DNA from 2 places in the Brachybacterium rhamnosum genome. Region 1 is predicted to be linked to the other one. Evidence: predicted binding sites of a transcription regulator. Region 1 holds the regulator's gene; the other holds the start of a gene.
What was found. The regulator HrcA, encoded in region 1, represses chaperone genes, less so after heat shock. The targets are predictions, from matches to a motif close to TTNGCACTCGNNNNNNNCGAGTGCNAA.
Positions count from the first base shown of each region.

Region 2: groL (chaperonin GroEL) is a predicted target of HrcA. The motif match lies at 3,512-3,538, and genes of this name have one in related genera.

Region 1 is NZ_BAAAIS010000003.1:407,054-414,844, forward strand. Features, by position in the region: gene ABD080_RS11975 (PhoH family protein) at 1-621, opposite strand, end outside; gene ABD080_RS11980 (histidine triad nucleotide-binding protein) at 618-992, opposite strand; gene ABD080_RS11985 (NADPH-dependent FMN reductase) at 1,067-1,612, shown strand; gene ABD080_RS11990 (16S rRNA (uracil(1498)-N(3))-methyltransferase) at 1,818-2,603, opposite strand; gene dnaJ (molecular chaperone DnaJ) at 2,648-3,790, opposite strand; gene hrcA (heat-inducible transcriptional repressor HrcA) at 3,837-4,847, opposite strand; gene ABD080_RS12005 (methylated-DNA--[protein]-cysteine S-methyltransferase) at 5,079-5,591, shown strand; gene ABD080_RS12010 (DNA-3-methyladenine glycosylase family protein) at 5,600-6,445, shown strand; gene ABD080_RS12015 (DUF3097 domain-containing protein) at 6,520-7,413, shown strand; gene ABD080_RS12020 (DUF4870 domain-containing protein) at 7,556-7,791, shown strand, end outside.
Region 2 is NZ_BAAAIS010000006.1:45,142-52,932, forward strand. Features, by position in the region: gene ABD080_RS16280 (LLM class flavin-dependent oxidoreductase) at 1-664, shown strand, start outside; gene ABD080_RS16285 (SAM hydrolase/SAM-dependent halogenase family protein) at 761-1,492, shown strand; gene groL (chaperonin GroEL) at 1,705-3,342, opposite strand; gene ABD080_RS16295 (LytR C-terminal domain-containing protein) at 3,656-4,243, opposite strand; gene ABD080_RS16300 (DUF3263 domain-containing protein) at 4,315-4,602, opposite strand; gene ABD080_RS16305 (uracil-DNA glycosylase) at 4,691-5,380, shown strand; gene ABD080_RS16310 (hypothetical protein) at 5,478-6,074, shown strand; gene ABD080_RS16315 (hypothetical protein) at 6,085-6,792, opposite strand; gene treS (maltose alpha-D-glucosyltransferase) at 6,919-7,791, shown strand, end outside.

The DNA.
Region 1 (7,791 bases):
CCGCAGGTACGGGTCGATCTTCTCGTTGAGCCCACCGGGCAGGAAGCCCAGCCGCTCGCCGGCCTCGACCGCGGGGCGGGTGAGGATGATCCGCTGCACGCGCTGCGAGAGCAGCTGCTGAACCGCCATCGCCACGGCGAGGTAGGTCTTGCCCGTGCCCGCGGGACCGATGCCGAAGGTGATCGTCGAGGTGTCGATCGCCTCGATGTACTCGCGCTGGCCGAGGGTCTTGGGTCGGATGCTCTTGCCGCGCGAGGAGAGGATCGTGCGGGAGAGGACCCGCTCGAGCTGCTCGCCCTGGGCCCGCTCGTCGCCGTAGAGCGCGGCGGCGCGCTGGACGGCCTCGGCGGTGACGGCCTGGCCGGTCGCGGCGAGCTCGATGAGGCTGCGCATGATGTGCTCGCTGCGGCGCAGGGCGTCGCCGGTGCCGCGCAGGGTCACCTGGTGGCCGCGCACGTGGACGTCGGTCCCGGGGACGGCGTCCTCGAGGGCGGCGAGGGCCTGGTCGTTCTCGCCCAGCACCTGGAAGGGGCTGAGGTGGTCGGGGATCGCGAGCCGCCGCTCCTGCACCTCGGGGGTGGTGCCGGGAGGCGGGGTGAGTCCATCGGTCGAGCTGGTCACATCGCTCCTTCTGCGAACGTCCCGCCCGCGAGGACGTGCGCGTGCACGTGGAAGACGGTCTGGCCGGCGTTCTCGCCGGTGTTGAAGATCAGGCGGAAGTCGCCGTCGTCGGAGTGCTCGGCGGCGACGCGGCCGGCGACCTCGGCGACATGGGCGAGCAGGGCGGGTTCCGCGGCGAGCTCGCGGACGTCGCGGGAATGCGCGCGCGGCACGACGAGCACGTGCAGGGGCGCCTGGGGGCTCAGGTCGCGGAAGGCGATCACGGCGTCGTCCTCGTGGACGCGGTCCGCGGGGATCTCGCCGGCGACGATCCGGCAGAAGACGCAGTCCGGGTCGGCGTGCGGGGCGGCACCGGGGGTCGTGGAGCTCATGCCTCGAGTCTACGCGTGACGCAGCTCGCGCCGGATCCGGGAACAGATGAGGCCGCCGCGGAGTTCTGGTCACCATGACAAAGCTCGGAATCCTCGTCTCCAGCGCCCGCCCGAACCGCGTCTCCGACTCCGTCACCCAGTGGGTGCGCGAGTCCGTCCCGACCGACGTCGAGATCGACCTCATCGATCTCGCCGCCGAGGTGCTCCCCGCCTTCGACGAACCCCACGCCCCGAAGTCCGGTGCCCGCCCCACGACCGCCCACGGTCAGGCCTGGGCCGAGCGGATCGGCGCCCTCGACGCGATCGTGATCGTGACCCCGCAGTACAACGGCTCCTACACCGGCGCGCTCAAGAACGCCGTGGACTGGCTGTACACCGAGTGGGCCGAGCTGCCCACCGTGATCGTCGGCTACGGCTGGATGGACGCCGCCGAGGTGCTCGGCCACCTGGGCGCCCTCATGCGCCGCGTGGGTGCGGACGTCGTCGCCGAGATCGGCCTCGGCTTCGGCGAGGACCTCTCCGTGGAGGGCGAGATCACCGCCCGCGAGGAGAAGGCCGCCGCGCTCACCGCCGGCCTCGAGGCCGCGACCGCGAAGGCCCTGCAGGCCGCCGCCGTCTGACCGCGACTCCCTCATCACTCAGGACCCCGTCGGCCACGAGCCGGCGGGGTCCTGGGCGCTCCGTGGCCGGGGCGCGTGCCATGTGCTGGGAGAGGCGGGTGAAGACGACGACGCCGAGCACCAGCAGGAGCGGACGGGAGTGCGGCGAGCAGCCACGCGATGGCCCCTCCGGCCGTCGCTCTCCCGATTCCCGCCGAGTGCGGGATCAGCCCCAGCGACCCACGAGCGTGCTCAGCACCGCGAGCGCGGCGGGTCCGGCGGTCGAGGAGCGCAGCACCTCGGGTCCCAGCAGCACGGAGCGGGCGCCCGCAGAGCGGAGCCGGTCGAGCTCAGCGGGGGCGATGCCGCCCTCGGGGCCCACCACCACGACGATCTCGGGCACAGCTCCCCCGGCATGGCGGAGCTCGGCGACGAGCGACATGAGCCCCACCGACTCCTGCTCGTGCAGGACGAGCACGATCCCGCCCGAGGCGGTCGTCGCGGCGACCTGCTCGGCGAGGGCGGCGGTGGCGACGGGCTCGTCGACCTCGGGGATGCCCGGTCGCCGGCACTGCTTGACCGCCGCGCGGACGGTGCCCTGCCAGCGGGCACGGCCCTTGCGCAGCTTCTCCCCGCGCCACACGGAGACGGAGCGCTCCGCGATCCACGGCACGATGCGATCCGCGCCGAGCTCGGTCGCGGACTCGACCGCCTGCTCGTCGCGCCCGCCCGTCGCGAGCGCCTGCACGAGGGCGAGCCGCGGGAGCCGCGGGGCCGGGGCGCTCGGATCGCCGAGCAGGCGCAGCTCGAGCTGCTCCTTGGCCGCGGCGGTGACCTCGGCGAGGACCTGGCGGCCCGGGCCGTCGGTGAGGAGCACCTGCTCCCCCACGCCGATCCGGGCGACCTTCGCGGCGTGGCGACCCTCCTCGCCGTCGAGGGTGAGCGCATCACCCTCCGCGGCGCCCTCGAGGGCGTCGTCGAGGATCAGGAATCCGGGGGGCGTGGTGGGCATGTCCGCTCCAGGTGCCGGGATCGGGGGTCAGCGCGCTGCGCGGCTCAGAGGTCGCGCAGGCGCTCGCGGAGCTTCGCGAACGGGCCGTGCACGCGCGGGCTGGGGCGGTCCGCCTCGTCGCCGCGCAGCGCCGCGAACTGCTCGAGCAGGTCACGCTGCTCGTCCGTGAGCGAGGAGGGCACATCGACGTCGAGCACGACGCGGATGTCACCACGGCGCTCGCGACGCAGCGGCGTGACGCCGAGGCCCTTGAGCACGAACTCCTCGCCGGGCTGGGAGCCGGCGCGGATCTCCACCTGCTGGACGCCGTCGAAGGTCTCGAGCGGGATCGTCGCGCCGAGCGCCGCGGAGGTCATCGGGACCGCGAGGGTCGTGACGAGGTCGTCGCCCGAGCGTGCGAAGGTCTCGTGGTCGTTGACCGAGAGCTCGACGAAGAGGTCGCCGGCGGGGCCCCCGGCCTCGCCCACCTCGCCCTCGCCGCGCAGCTGGATCCGGGTGCCGGTCTCGACGCCCGAGGGGATGCGGACGGTGACCTCGCGCTGCTGGGAGATCCGGCCGTGGCCGGAGCAGGCCGTGCAGGGCGACTCGATGACGTCGCCGTGGCCCTCACAGGTGGGGCAGGGCGCCATGGTCACCATCTGGCCGAGGAGCGACTGGGCGACGCGCTGCACGTGGCCGGAGCCGTTGCAGGCGGTGCAGCGGGTGGGGCTCGTGCCCGGCTCGCTGCAGGAGCCGTCGCAGCGCTCGCAGAGCACGGCGGTGCGGTAGGAGACCTTCTGCTCGGAGCCGAAGACCACGTCGCGGAGGTCGATCGTGGCGCGGCGCAGCACGTCACCGCCCCGGCGGCGGCGCGGGATCGGGCCCTGGCCGCGACCGCGGCCGCCCATGCCCGCGGCCCCGGCGAACATGTCGAAGATGTCGCCCATGTCGAAGCCGCCCGCGCCGCCGAAGCCGCCGAAACCGGCGCCGCCCATGCCCGGGCCGCCGCCCATGTCGTACTGGCGGCGCTTGTCCTCGTGGGAGAGCGTCTCGTAGGCCTGGGAGACCTTCTTGAACTTCTCGGCGGCCTCCGGGTCCGGGTTGACGTCCGGGTGGAGGGAGCGGGCGAGCTTCCGGTACGCCTTCTTGATCTCCTCGGTGGTGGCGTCCTTCGAGACGCCGAGGAGCTCGTAGTAGTCGTCGTTCACCTGGTGGGTCCTTGCGTGGTCGGGAGGGGTGCGTTCAGGAGGAGGGTCATGCGAGGAAGCGGGAGACGTAGCGGGCGATCGCCTGCACGGTTGAGATCCCGGTGACGTAGTCCATGCGGGAGGGGCCCAGGATCGCGACGTGCGATCCCGCCCCGTAGCCGGCGCCCACGACCGCGGCCTGGTTCAGCGCCTGGTCGCGCAGCTCGGAACCGATGCGCACCTCGACCGCGCCCGGGGAGGCGTGCATCTCGGTGAACAGCCGCAGCAGCACGAGCTGCTCCTCGAGCACGTCGAGCAGCGGCTCGACGTCCCGGGAGAAGTCCTCGGCGGAGCGCGCCAGGTTGGCGGTGCCGGCCATCATGATCCGGCCCTCGGCGCGGCTCGCCGCGAGCGCGACCAGCGCCTCGGAGACCTCCACGACCGCCGGACGGTCGATCGGCGGCACGGTCTCGAGCAGCTCCCCGAGCGGGGCGGCGAGATCGGTGACCTCACGGCCCGCGACCGCCCGGTTCAGCGCATCGCGCATGCCCGCGTAGTGCTCCGCGGAGCGCCCCGGGGTGACGGGGATCGTGCGCTGGTCCACGCGGCCGGACTCGGTGATGAGCACGACCAGCAGCAGGGACTCGGCGACCTTCACGAGCTCCACGTGGCGGATGCGGGCCTGCCGGCGGGCCGGGTACTGGACCATGGCGACCTGCTGGGTGAGCTGGGCGAGCAGCCGCACCGTGCGGGCGAGCAGCTCCTCGACGTCGCCGGAGTCCTCGAGCAGCGCACGGATCGCGCGGCGCTCGGGGGTGGAGAGCGGCTTGATCGCCGCGACGTGGTCGACGAAGGCGCGGTAGCCCTTGTCGGTGGGGACGCGGCCGGCGGAGGTGTGGGGCTGCGTGATGAGCCCCTCCTCCTCGAGGGCGGACATGTCGTTGCGCACGGTCGCGGCGGAGACGCCGAGCTCGTGCCGTTCGAGCAGGGACTTCGAGCCGACGGGCTCGCGGGTCGCGACGTAGTCCTCGACGATCGCGCCGAGGATCTGCAGCTTGCGGGGATCCGTCCCTCTCACCTCCCTGGTCCGTGTGCGGTGGTGCCGTGCGGCGGCCGTGCTGCGGGGCGCCGGCGGGACGCTGGCACCCGGGGCCGCCGAGTGCCAATCTTACGCGTCCCCGGGACCCCTCCCCGGGAGGCGTTCGCCACGGGCGTGCACCACGGCGGGCGACCGCCTCACGTGCCCGCCTCACACGACGGCGCCGGCAGGCGACTACCGTGCATGACGACGGAGATCCAGGAGGTCCCGATGACCGCACGCCATGCCGTCCTGCCGAGCACCCTCGGCCCGCTCACGACCCTCGCCGAGGGTGACGCGCTCGTGGGCCTCTACTTCCCGGGCCACACCTACCCCTTCGCCCCCGGCAGTGAGGGCCCCGAGGTCGCCGCGGGCGAGGATCCCGTGCTCTCCGCGGTCGCGATCCAGATCGGCGAGTACCTCGACGGGGAGCGCACGGACTTCGACGTGCCCGTGCGCACCGCCGGCGGCGAGTTCTCCGAACGGGTCTGGGCCCGGCTGCGCGAGATCCCCTACGGGACGACCATCACCTACGGCGAGATCGCCCGCGAGCTGGGCGGGCCGGGCCTCGCCCAGCGCGTCGGCCAGGCCGTCGGCCACAACCCGATCAGCATCATCGTCCCCTGCCACCGCGTCGTGGGGGCCGACGGCTCCCTCACCGGCTACGCGGGTGGTCTCGAGCGCAAGCGGGCCCTGCTCGCCCTCGAGGAGCCCTCCGCGGAGGACGGGGCGCGGCTGTTCTGAGCACCGAGATCCTCGTCCCCTGCCGCGGGCCCCTCGACGCCGTCGCGGCGTGGGGCTCCCTCGCGGCGCACACGATCACGGGCCTGGACCATCTCGATCCGGAGGCCGGAGCCCTGACCCGCCTCCTCACCGGCCCAGCCGGCCCGGTGCCCGTCACGCTCACCCCGCGGCCGGACGGCATCACCTTGCGCACCCCCGCCGCGGACCCGGCCGTGCTCGAGGACCTGCAGGCCCAGGTGCGCCGCTGGTTCGACCTCGACGCGGACCTCGCGCCGATCGACGCGCACCTCTCCCGCTCCCCCGTGCTCGCCGCGCAGGTCGCCGCGCGGCCCGGGCTGCGCATCACCCGGTACCCGGATCCGTTCGAGGCGGTGGTCCTCATCGTCCTCGGTCAGCAGGTCTCCCTCGCGGCCGGCCGCCTGTTCGGCTCCCGGCTGCTCGCGGCGCACGGCGAGGGGACGGCGGCGACGCCCGTCGGCCCGCTGCGCCGGTTCCCTCGCCCCGGAGCGCTCGCCCGGGTCGATCCCGATCGGCTGCGCGACGAGCTCGGGCTCACGCGGTCCCGCACCCGCACGGTGCTCGGGACAGCCGCGCTGTTCGCGGATCTCCCGGACCGGGCGCCGACCTCGGAGGAGCTCGCCGCGGTGCCCGGTATCGGACCCTGGACCCTCGCCTGCGCGGCGATCCGCGCGGGCAGCGATCCGGACGCCTTCCCCGCCTCCGACGCCGTCCTGAAGCGGGCGATGGTCGCCGCCGGTGCGGGTGAGGACCCCGCGGTGGTGGAGAGCTGGCGGCCGTGGCGCAGCTATGCGGCGGTGCGGCTGTGGGCCGGGTCCGGAGCGCATCCAGCCTGAGACGGCCGCCGTCCTGGCCGCCGTTCCGGCTGCCCCAGCGTGGTGCCCCGGAACGGCGCCGATGCCGGTGTACGGTGCCGGGCGTGCCTGCCCCGACCTCGCGATTCCCCGACCGCTACAGCCGAGACGTGCTCGCCTCCGGCCCGCCGTCCCACCACCGCAGCCGTCCCGCCTCCCGGGAGGTGCCGGCCCAGCGCGGCCTCGTCGTCGAGGAGGCCTCGACCGGCTTCACCGGCGCGATCCTGCGGGTCGAGAAGATCGCCGGGGAGACGGTCGTCGAGCTCGAGGACGGCCGCGGCAGGGTCCGCTCCTTCCCGCTGGGCCCCGGCTACATGATCGACGGCAAGCCCGTCGTCCTCACCCGGGCCGTCGCGATGCAGGCCCCCGCGGGTCCCAAGCGCTCCGCGAGCGGCTCCGTCTACGTCGAGGGCGCCCGCGCCCGCACCGCCCGGGCGTCCCGCATCTGGGTCGAGGGCAAGCACGACGCCGAGCTCGTCCAGAAGGTCTGGGGCCACGACCTGCGCATCGAGGGCGTCGTCGTCGAGCTGCTCGACGGCGCGGACAACCTCGTGGAGCGCATCCGCGAGTTCGGCCCCTCCCCGACCCGCCGCATCGGCGTGCTCGTCGACCACCTCGTGACGGGCTCCAAGGAGACCCGGATCGCGCAGGAGGCGCTCACGCAGCCCGGGGCCCGCGGCAACGTCCTCGTGCTCGGGCATCCGTACATCGACGTGTGGCAGGCCGTGAAGCCGGCCCGCGTGGGCATCCCCGCCTGGCCGCACGTGCCGCGCGGCACCGACATCAAGGTCGGCACGCTCGCCGCGCTCGGCTGGCCCCACGAGGACCAGGCGGACATCGCCCGCGGCTGGCAGCGCATCCTCGCCACCGTCCGCTCGTACGCGGACGTCGAGCCGACGCTCTCGGGCCGCATCGAGGAGCTCATCGACTTCGTGACCGTCGACGCCTGACCCCCGGCGGTCCCCCGCGCCTGGGGGATGTCCCCCGGGCGCCACGGCGGCTCGCCACGGTGACGCGTGCGCCCGCGCTCCGTAGGCTGGACCCTGTCCACGAGATCGCCGGTCCCGCCGGCGCCGTTCCCGAGGAGGGGCCATGAGCCAGAACGAGTACCCGCACGATCCCTTCGGCGGTCGTCCCGCGACCGATCCTTACCAGAGCGCCCCGCAGAGCTCGGGAGCCGAGAAGGCCGCGTCGGAGCCGGCGCCCGGCACCGGCCAGGCCCCGGGCTCCCAGCCCGCTGCCGCCCCGGAGGGCGCCGCCGCGTCCTCCCCGTACGCGGCGCCGCAGTCGCCCTACGGGGCGCCGTCCTCCGCCGGCACCGGCTCGCC
Region 2 (7,791 bases), on a different contig from region 1:
CACCGACCAGTACACGGCGCAGCTGCTGGCCCGCACCTCCGCGGAGCCCGGCGCCTTCGTCGCCGCCGTCGAGCAGATGCGCGACTGGTCCCAGGCCGAGCCGAGCGGCCGCCTGCCGATCCGCGCCGGCGTCGCCGAGGGCACCGACGTGCCCATGTGGATCCTCGGCTCCACGACCAACGGCGCCCGGCTCGCCGCACAGCTGGGGATGCCCTTCTCCGTCGCCTCGCACTTCGCGCCCTTCCAGTACCTCGACGCGCTGCGCGTGTACCGCGAGAGCTTCAGCGCCACCCAGAGCGAGGCCGCGCAGATCGACGCGCCGCGCACGATGGTCGGCGTCAACGTCGTCATCGCGCCGACGGACGCGGAGGCGCAGCACCTGTTCACCACGAACGTGCAGCAGTTCCTCGGCATCGTCACCGGGCAGCGGATGAAGACGCAGCCGCCGCGGGACCTCGAGGGCGCCTACCCCGACCACCTCATGCAGCAGGTCGAGCAGACCCTCTCGATCCGCGCCGTCGGCTCCCCGTCGAGCGTCGTCTCCCAGCTCGAGGCGATCGTCGACGCCACCGAGGCGGACGAGCTCATCGTCACCGCGAACTATTTCGACCCCGAGCACCGGATCCGCGGCATCGAGCTGCTCGCCGAGGCCTGGGGGCTCTGAGCCCGCACCCTCTCGGCACCTGCCGTCCGTGACGGCGGATGACGCCGGATGACGGCGCCCCGGTCCCGGCCGGGGCGCCGCGCGCATAAGCGCTCCATGAGCGCACTCGTCCTGCAGTCCGACTTCGGGCTCGACGACGGCGCGGTGAGCGCCATGTACGGCGTCGCCGTGGGCGTCGATCCGGGCCTGAGGATCCACGACGTCACCCACAACATCCCGCCGTACGACATCTGGGAGGGCTCCTACCGCCTCGCCCAGGTGCTCTCCTACTGGCCCGAGGGGACGGTGTTCGTCTCCGTCGTGGACCCGGGCGTCGGCTCCGACCGCCTCTCCGCCGTCGCCCGCACGGCGACCGGCCACCTCGTGGTCACCCCGGACAACGGCACCCTCACCCATCTCGACGCGATCGTCGGGATCACGGAGCTGCGGGAGATCGACGAGACCCGCCACCGTCGGCCCGGATCCGAGGAGTCCTACACCTTCCACGGGCGGGACATCTACGCCTTCACCGGCGCCCGGCTCGCCGCCGGGATCGCCGCCTTCGAGGACGTGGGCCCCGCCCTGGACCCCGCGGCCCTCGTGCGGCTGCCGATCACGGAGCCGGAGCTCGCGGACGGCCGCGTCACCGGCACGATCGACACGCTCGACGTGCGCTACGGGTCCCTGTGGACCTCGATCCCCCGCACCCTGTTCGCGCAGCTCGGCGTCGGCCCCGGCGACCGGGTCACCGTGCGCGTGCGCCACCACGACACCGTGGTCCACGCCGCGGGCGTCCGAGTCCCAGGTGCAGCGTCGGCACTGCGGGCTCCACTCCCCCCGTGCGCATGACGTCGCTGACCGCGGCGTACACCTCCGCCGGCGGGACGGGGACGACGAGGGGCTCCTGGATCTCGTCGGTCATCGGGCCATTCTGCCTGCGACCGGACCGCGCTCCTGCCCGGCACCGGCCCAGCGACGACAGCGGGCCCCGACCCTCCGGAGAGGATCGGGGCCCGCTGTGCGCTCGGGTCGAGCGGCAGGTGATCAGCCGTGGGGCTGGATCACATCATGCCGCCCATGCCCCCCATGCCGCCCATCTCGTCGCCACCGGCGGGAGCCTTGACGGGCTCCGGCTTGTCGGCCACGACGGCCTCGGTGGTGAGGAACAGGCCCGCGATGGACGCCGCGTTCTGCAGCGCGGAGCGGGTGACCTTGACGGGGTCGATGATGCCGGCGACGAGGAGGTCCTCGTACTCGCCGGTCGCGGCGTTGAGGCCCTGGCCCACGGGGAGGCTCTTGACCTTCTCCGCGACGACGCCGCCCTCGAGCCCGCCGTTGACGGCGATCTGCTTGAGCGGGGCCTCGATCGCGATCTTCACGATCTTGGCGCCGGTCGCCTCGTCACCGGTGAGGGTGAGCTTGTCGAAGGTGTCCTTGCCGGCCTGCAGCAGGGCCACGCCGCCACCGGCGACGACGCCCTCCTCGACGGCCGCCTTCGCGTTGCGCACGGCGTCCTCGATGCGGTGCTTGCGCTCCTTGAGCTCGACCTCGGTCGCGGCACCGGCCTTGATGACGGCCACGCCGCCGGCCAGCTTCGCGAGGCGCTCCTGGAGCTTCTCACGGTCGTAGTCCGAATCGGAGTTCTCGATCTCGGTGCGGATCTGCTTCACACGGCCGGCGATGCGGTCGGCGTCGCCGGAGCCCTCGACGATGGTGGTCTCGTCCTTGGTGACGACGATCTTGCGGGCCTGGCCGAGCAGCTCGAGGCCGGCGGTCTCGAGGCTGAGGCCCACCTCCTCGGAGATGACCTGGCCGCCGGTGAGGATCGCCATGTCCTCGAGCATCGCCTTGCGGCGGTCGCCGAAGCCGGGGGCCTTGACGGCCACGGACTTGAAGGAGCCCTTGAGCTTGTTGACGACGAGCACGGCGAGAGCCTCGGCCTCGACGTCCTCGGCGATGATCGCGAGGGGCTTGCCGGACTGGATGACCTTCTCCAGCAGCGGGAGGAGGTCCTTGACGGCGGAGACCTTGGAGGAGAGCAGGAGGATGTAGGGATCCTCGAGCACGGCCTCCTGGCGGTCGGCGTCGGTGACGAAGTAGGCGGAGATGTAGCCCTTGTCGAAGCGCATGCCCTCGGTGAGCTCCAGCTCGAGGCCCATGGTGTTGGACTCCTCGACCGTGATCACGCCCTCCTTGCCGACCTTGTCGAGCGCCTCGGCGATGAGCTCGCCGATCGCCGGGTCGGCCGCGGAGATGGCGGCGGTGTTCGCGATCTGGTCCTTGGTCTCGATCTCCTTCGCCTGCGCGAGCAGGGTCTCGGAGACGGCGGCCACGGCCTTGTCGATGCCGCGCTTGAGCGCGATCGGGTTGGCGCCGGCGGCGACGTTGCGCAGGCCCTCCTTGACCAGGGCCTGGGCGAGGACGGTGGCGGTGGTGGTGCCGTCGCCCGCGACGTCGTCCGTCTTCTTGGCGACCTCCTTGACGAGCTCCGCACCGATCTTCTCGTACGGGTCGTCGAGCTCGATCTCCTTGGCGATGGAGACGCCGTCGTTGGTGATCGTGGGGGCGCCCCAGGACTTCTCGAGGACGACGTTGCGACCCTTGGGGCCGAGGGTGACCTTGACGGCGTCAGCGAGCTGGTTCATCCCGCGCTCGAGGCCGCGACGGGCCTCCTCGTCGTAAGCGATGAGCTTGGCCATGGTGGAATCTCTCCCGTGTCTGTGATGTCCACCCGATCCAGTGCCCGCGACGGACGGCATCCGACACCGTGTTCCTGTCCCACGGCGGCGGATCCCTCACGGGATCGGAATGTTCAGGGCCCGGCACGCGGAGAGCTGTCACTCCCGTGCACCGAGTGCCAGATCATCATAAGCACTCTCCCCCTGAGAGTGCTAACCCCGTTCGCCTCGAGCACATCGCGGCTCCCGGTCTGATGCAGAACGGGCCGCCCTGCGCCCCGGACGTGCAGTCCGGTCGGCGTGGGCGGCCCGTCCTCGGGGCTCTGCCGGGCGCTCAGCCCTCGCCGTCGCCCGAGCCGAAGTCGTCGGCCGGCTCCTCGATCGCCACGAAGGTGATGCTCGCGTCGTACTCGTCGCTCTGGCGGGCCTCGCCGGCGCCCACCGAGTCCGCGAGGGCCTGGGCGCTCGCGGCGTCCGCCTCGTCGCGGTAGAAGACCACGGCCTCCTGCTGGCGGTTGTCCGCGGTGCCGACGTCGACCTTCTCCCAGCCGTCGTCCTCGAGGGCGCTCTGCCAGGTCCCGGCCAGGCCGTTGATGCCGCCGGCGTTGACGACGAGGACGGGGGTGGACTTGTCGGCCTCCGCGGCCGGGGCCTCCGAGGCGCCGCCGCCGTCGCTCTGCGCGGCCTCCGAGGAGGCGGCCGGGGTCGTGGGATCCGCGGAGCGCTCGTCCCCGCCGCGACCGAGGTTCCCGATCACGAACAGCAGCACCACCAGGGTCACGAACGCGGCCGCGATGATGACGATGTAGACCAGGTTCTGGCGCCAGAACGGCTCCTCGGCGCGGTGGGCGCCGTGGAACGAGGAGGCGTCCGCCTCGTCGTCGAACCGGTCGGGCGGGTAGGGGTACTGGGAATCTGCCACGGGCCCATTGAACCAGCTCGGCCGGGGAGGTCGCGGGAGCACACGCTCCGCGTCCCGACGGATGCGGCGGCTCAGGCCACCTGGCCCGGATCCTGCGAAGCGGCGGAAGACGGGTCCGCGGAGACGCGCCGACCGCGCAGCCGGTGCACGAGCGCGGGTGCCGTGCGGAGCGCGTCCGGGGAGTCCAGCAGCGCGTTCAGACGCACGTAGTAGGCGATGCGGGAGATGCCGATCTCCTCGCGGATCGCCCGCTCCTTCGCCCCCACGTAGCGGAAGGTGCGCGATTCGAGCTCGAGGATCCGGCGGTCGCTCTCGGAGAGGGCGGACGCGGACGGATCGGAGGGGAGCTCGGCGGGCATGGATCGACCCTACGGCGGCGCGCGGGGCGGGCGTCGGCGGCGCGCCGCCCGCCGCGCGGGGACCTGTCGCCCCTGCCACACTGGAACCATGCCGAGCACTCCCCGACCCCTCTCGCAGACCCTCGCCGAGGACTGGGCCCGCGCCCTCGCCCCCGTGGAGGAGCGCATCCACGGGATCGGCGGCTTCCTCCGCGAGGAGGTCGCCGCGGGACACGGCTACCTGCCCGCCGGCGAGGACGTGCTGCGCGCCTTCACCACCCCGCTCGCGGACGTGCGCGTGCTGATCGTCGGCCAGGACCCCTACCCCACCCCGGGCCACCCGATCGGCCTCTCCTTCGCGGTCGAGCGGCATGTGCGCCCGCTCCCCCGCTCGCTCGTGAACATCTACAAGGAGCTCGAGGCCGATCTCGGGATCCCGCCCGCCTCCCACGGGGACCTCACCGCCTGGCAGGAGCAGGGCGTGATGCTGCTGAACCGGGTGCTCACCGTGCGGCCCGGGGCACCGGCCTCGCACCGCCGCCGCGGCTGGGAGGAGGTCACCGAGCTCGCGATCCGCTCTCTCGTGGAGCGCGGCGGTCCGCTCGTCGCCGTGCTCTGGGGCCGCGACGCGCAATCCCTCGTGCCGATGCTGGGGGACGTGCCGCACGTGGCCTCGCCGCACCCGAGCCCGCTCTCCGCCTCCCGCGGGTTCTTCGGCTCCCGGCCGTTCTCGCAGGTGAACGCCCTGCTCGAGCAGCAGGGCGCCGCACCGGTGGATTGGCGGGTCGAGCGGGGCTGAGGCCCGCCCGCGGCGCTGCCCGCCGGCTGTCCACAACGCGCGCGGGCACGGGGCGCTCCCGGTCTAGCGTGGGGCGGGGCCGACGGAGGAGGGGACCATGAGCGGCGGCACGAGCAGCGCGGGACGCGCACGCGCCCTGCTGCGCTCGCTCCGGGACGATCCGCGACGGCGGGCCGGCGCGATCGCCTTCCTCGTGGTCTCCGCGCTCTGGGTGGCGGTCGGCGCGGGCATGGCGATCGCCCGGGCGGAGCCGGTGGGGACCGCGATCGACGGCGGCAGCTTCACCACCGTCTCCCCGGCAGGCTGGGGCGCCCGCAGCGCGCCCGCGGGCGCGGGACTCACCCTCGTCGCCGGCCTCGAGTCCGCGGATTCCACGCAGCGCATCTCGATCCTCCGCTCGCAGGACGGCACCGGGCCCTCCGCCCTGTGCGACGCCCTGCAGGCCGGCTCGCTCACCCAGGGCCTCGCCCAGGTCGGCACCGAACTCGCCGATCCCCCGCCGCTCGACGGCCGCACCACGGACCGCCGCACCCTCGAGGCCGTGCCCGTGGACGCCTATCGCGCCGATCTGGTCTGCGCGGCCGACGGCACCGCGGCGATCGCCGTGCTCACGGAGTCGGCGCCGGCCACGGAGCAGGAGCAGCCCGAGGCGGCGCGTCAGCTGCTCGAGGACTGGAGCTGGCAGGAGGGCTGAGCCGGCCCGCTCAGCCCGCGGTGACCACGAGGCTCGAGACGATCCGGGCCTCCTCGGAGGAGATCTCCTCCGCGCCGTAGGTCTCCGCGACGATCTGCAGCACGCCGCCGTCCACGTCCAGGCACCAGGTCTCCGCGACGACCGGCTGGCCGTCCCACGTGCCGTGCACCCGGTGGTGCGCGGCCGGGGCGCCGCCCACCTCCGTCCGGTCGAGCTCCTCGGCGTCCTCGTGGTCGTCGAAGCCCCACCCCAGGAACGGGGCCTGCCAGCGGCACTCGGCGACGGCCTGCCGCTCCGACTGGAACTGGTAGACGGTCACGTTGTCCCCGTGCTGCATGCCGTCGTCGTCCTCCTCCTGACCGGCGGTGCGGCGCAGGTTCAGCTCCATGCCGGTGTCCGGGGTGCGGTCGCCCTCCGCCCAGGTGTCGGGATGGGTCAGCGTGAAGGTGGTGCCGGTGAAGGTCACGGTCGCGGGGGCGCTGGTCGTCGAGGGCGGGTCCTCGCGACCGTCGCGACCCACGAGGTAGACGACGCCGCCGATCGTCGCGACGAGCAGCAGCACGAGCAGGAGGGCGAGACAGCCGACGGCGATCCAGATCCCCCAGCGGCGGCCCTGCGGGGGCGCGGGCGGCTGCGGGTACCCGCCCTGCGGGCCCTGACCGTTCGGACGGCCCGGCTGGGCCGACGTCGGCCCCTGCGGGCCCCACTGCTCGCTCATGCGCCTCCCCGTCCCCCGGATGATCGGGCCCATGCTACGGCGGGGCCGCCCGCGCAGTACCGTGTCGCCATCGCCCGCGACCGGGCGCGCACGCCGCGGCGGTCATTACTCCCCCTGGAGGAACCGATGCCCCTGAACTCCGCCCAGTTCGCCCCGCAGGGACCGGGGGTCGACTACGACCCACACTGGTACCGCCGCGCCGTGTTCTACGAGGTGCTCGTGCGCGCCTTCGCGGACGGCAACGGGGACGGCACGGGCGACTTCGGCGGGCTCATCGAGCGCCTCGACTACCTGCAGTGGCTGGGCATCGACTGCCTGTGGCTGCCGCCCTTCTTCGCGTCCCCGCTGCGCGACGGCGGCTACGACATCTCCGACTACGAGGCGGTGCTGCCGGAGTTCGGGTCGATCACCGACTTCGAGCGGCTCGTCTCCGAGGCGCACCGTCGGGGGATCCGCGTCATCATCGACCTGCCGATGAACCACACGAGCGACAAGCACCCGTGGTTCCTCGAGTCCCGCTCCGACCCCGAGGGCCCGTACGGGGACTTCTACGTGTGGTCGGACACCGACGAGAAGTACCAGGACGCGCGCATCATCTTCGTGGACACGGAGGAGAGCAACTGGAGCTTCGACCCGGTGCGCCGGCAGTTCTACTGGCACCGCTTCTTCTCCCACCAGCCCGACCTGAACTTCGAGAACCCCGCCGTGCGGCAGGCGATGCTCGACGTCGTGCGGTTCTGGCTGGACAAGGGCATCGACGGGTTCCGCGCGGACGCGATCCCCTACCTCTACGAGGAGGAGGGCACTGACGGCGAGAACCTCCCCGCCACCCACGCGTTCCTCGCGGAGCTGCGCGCCTTCGTCGACGAGCACTGGCCGGGCCGCGTGATCATCGCCGAGGCGAACCAGTGGCCGAACGACGTGGTCGAGTACTTCGGCTCCGAGGAGTCCCCGGAGTGCCACATGTGCTTCCACTTCCCGGTGATGCCGCGGCTGTTC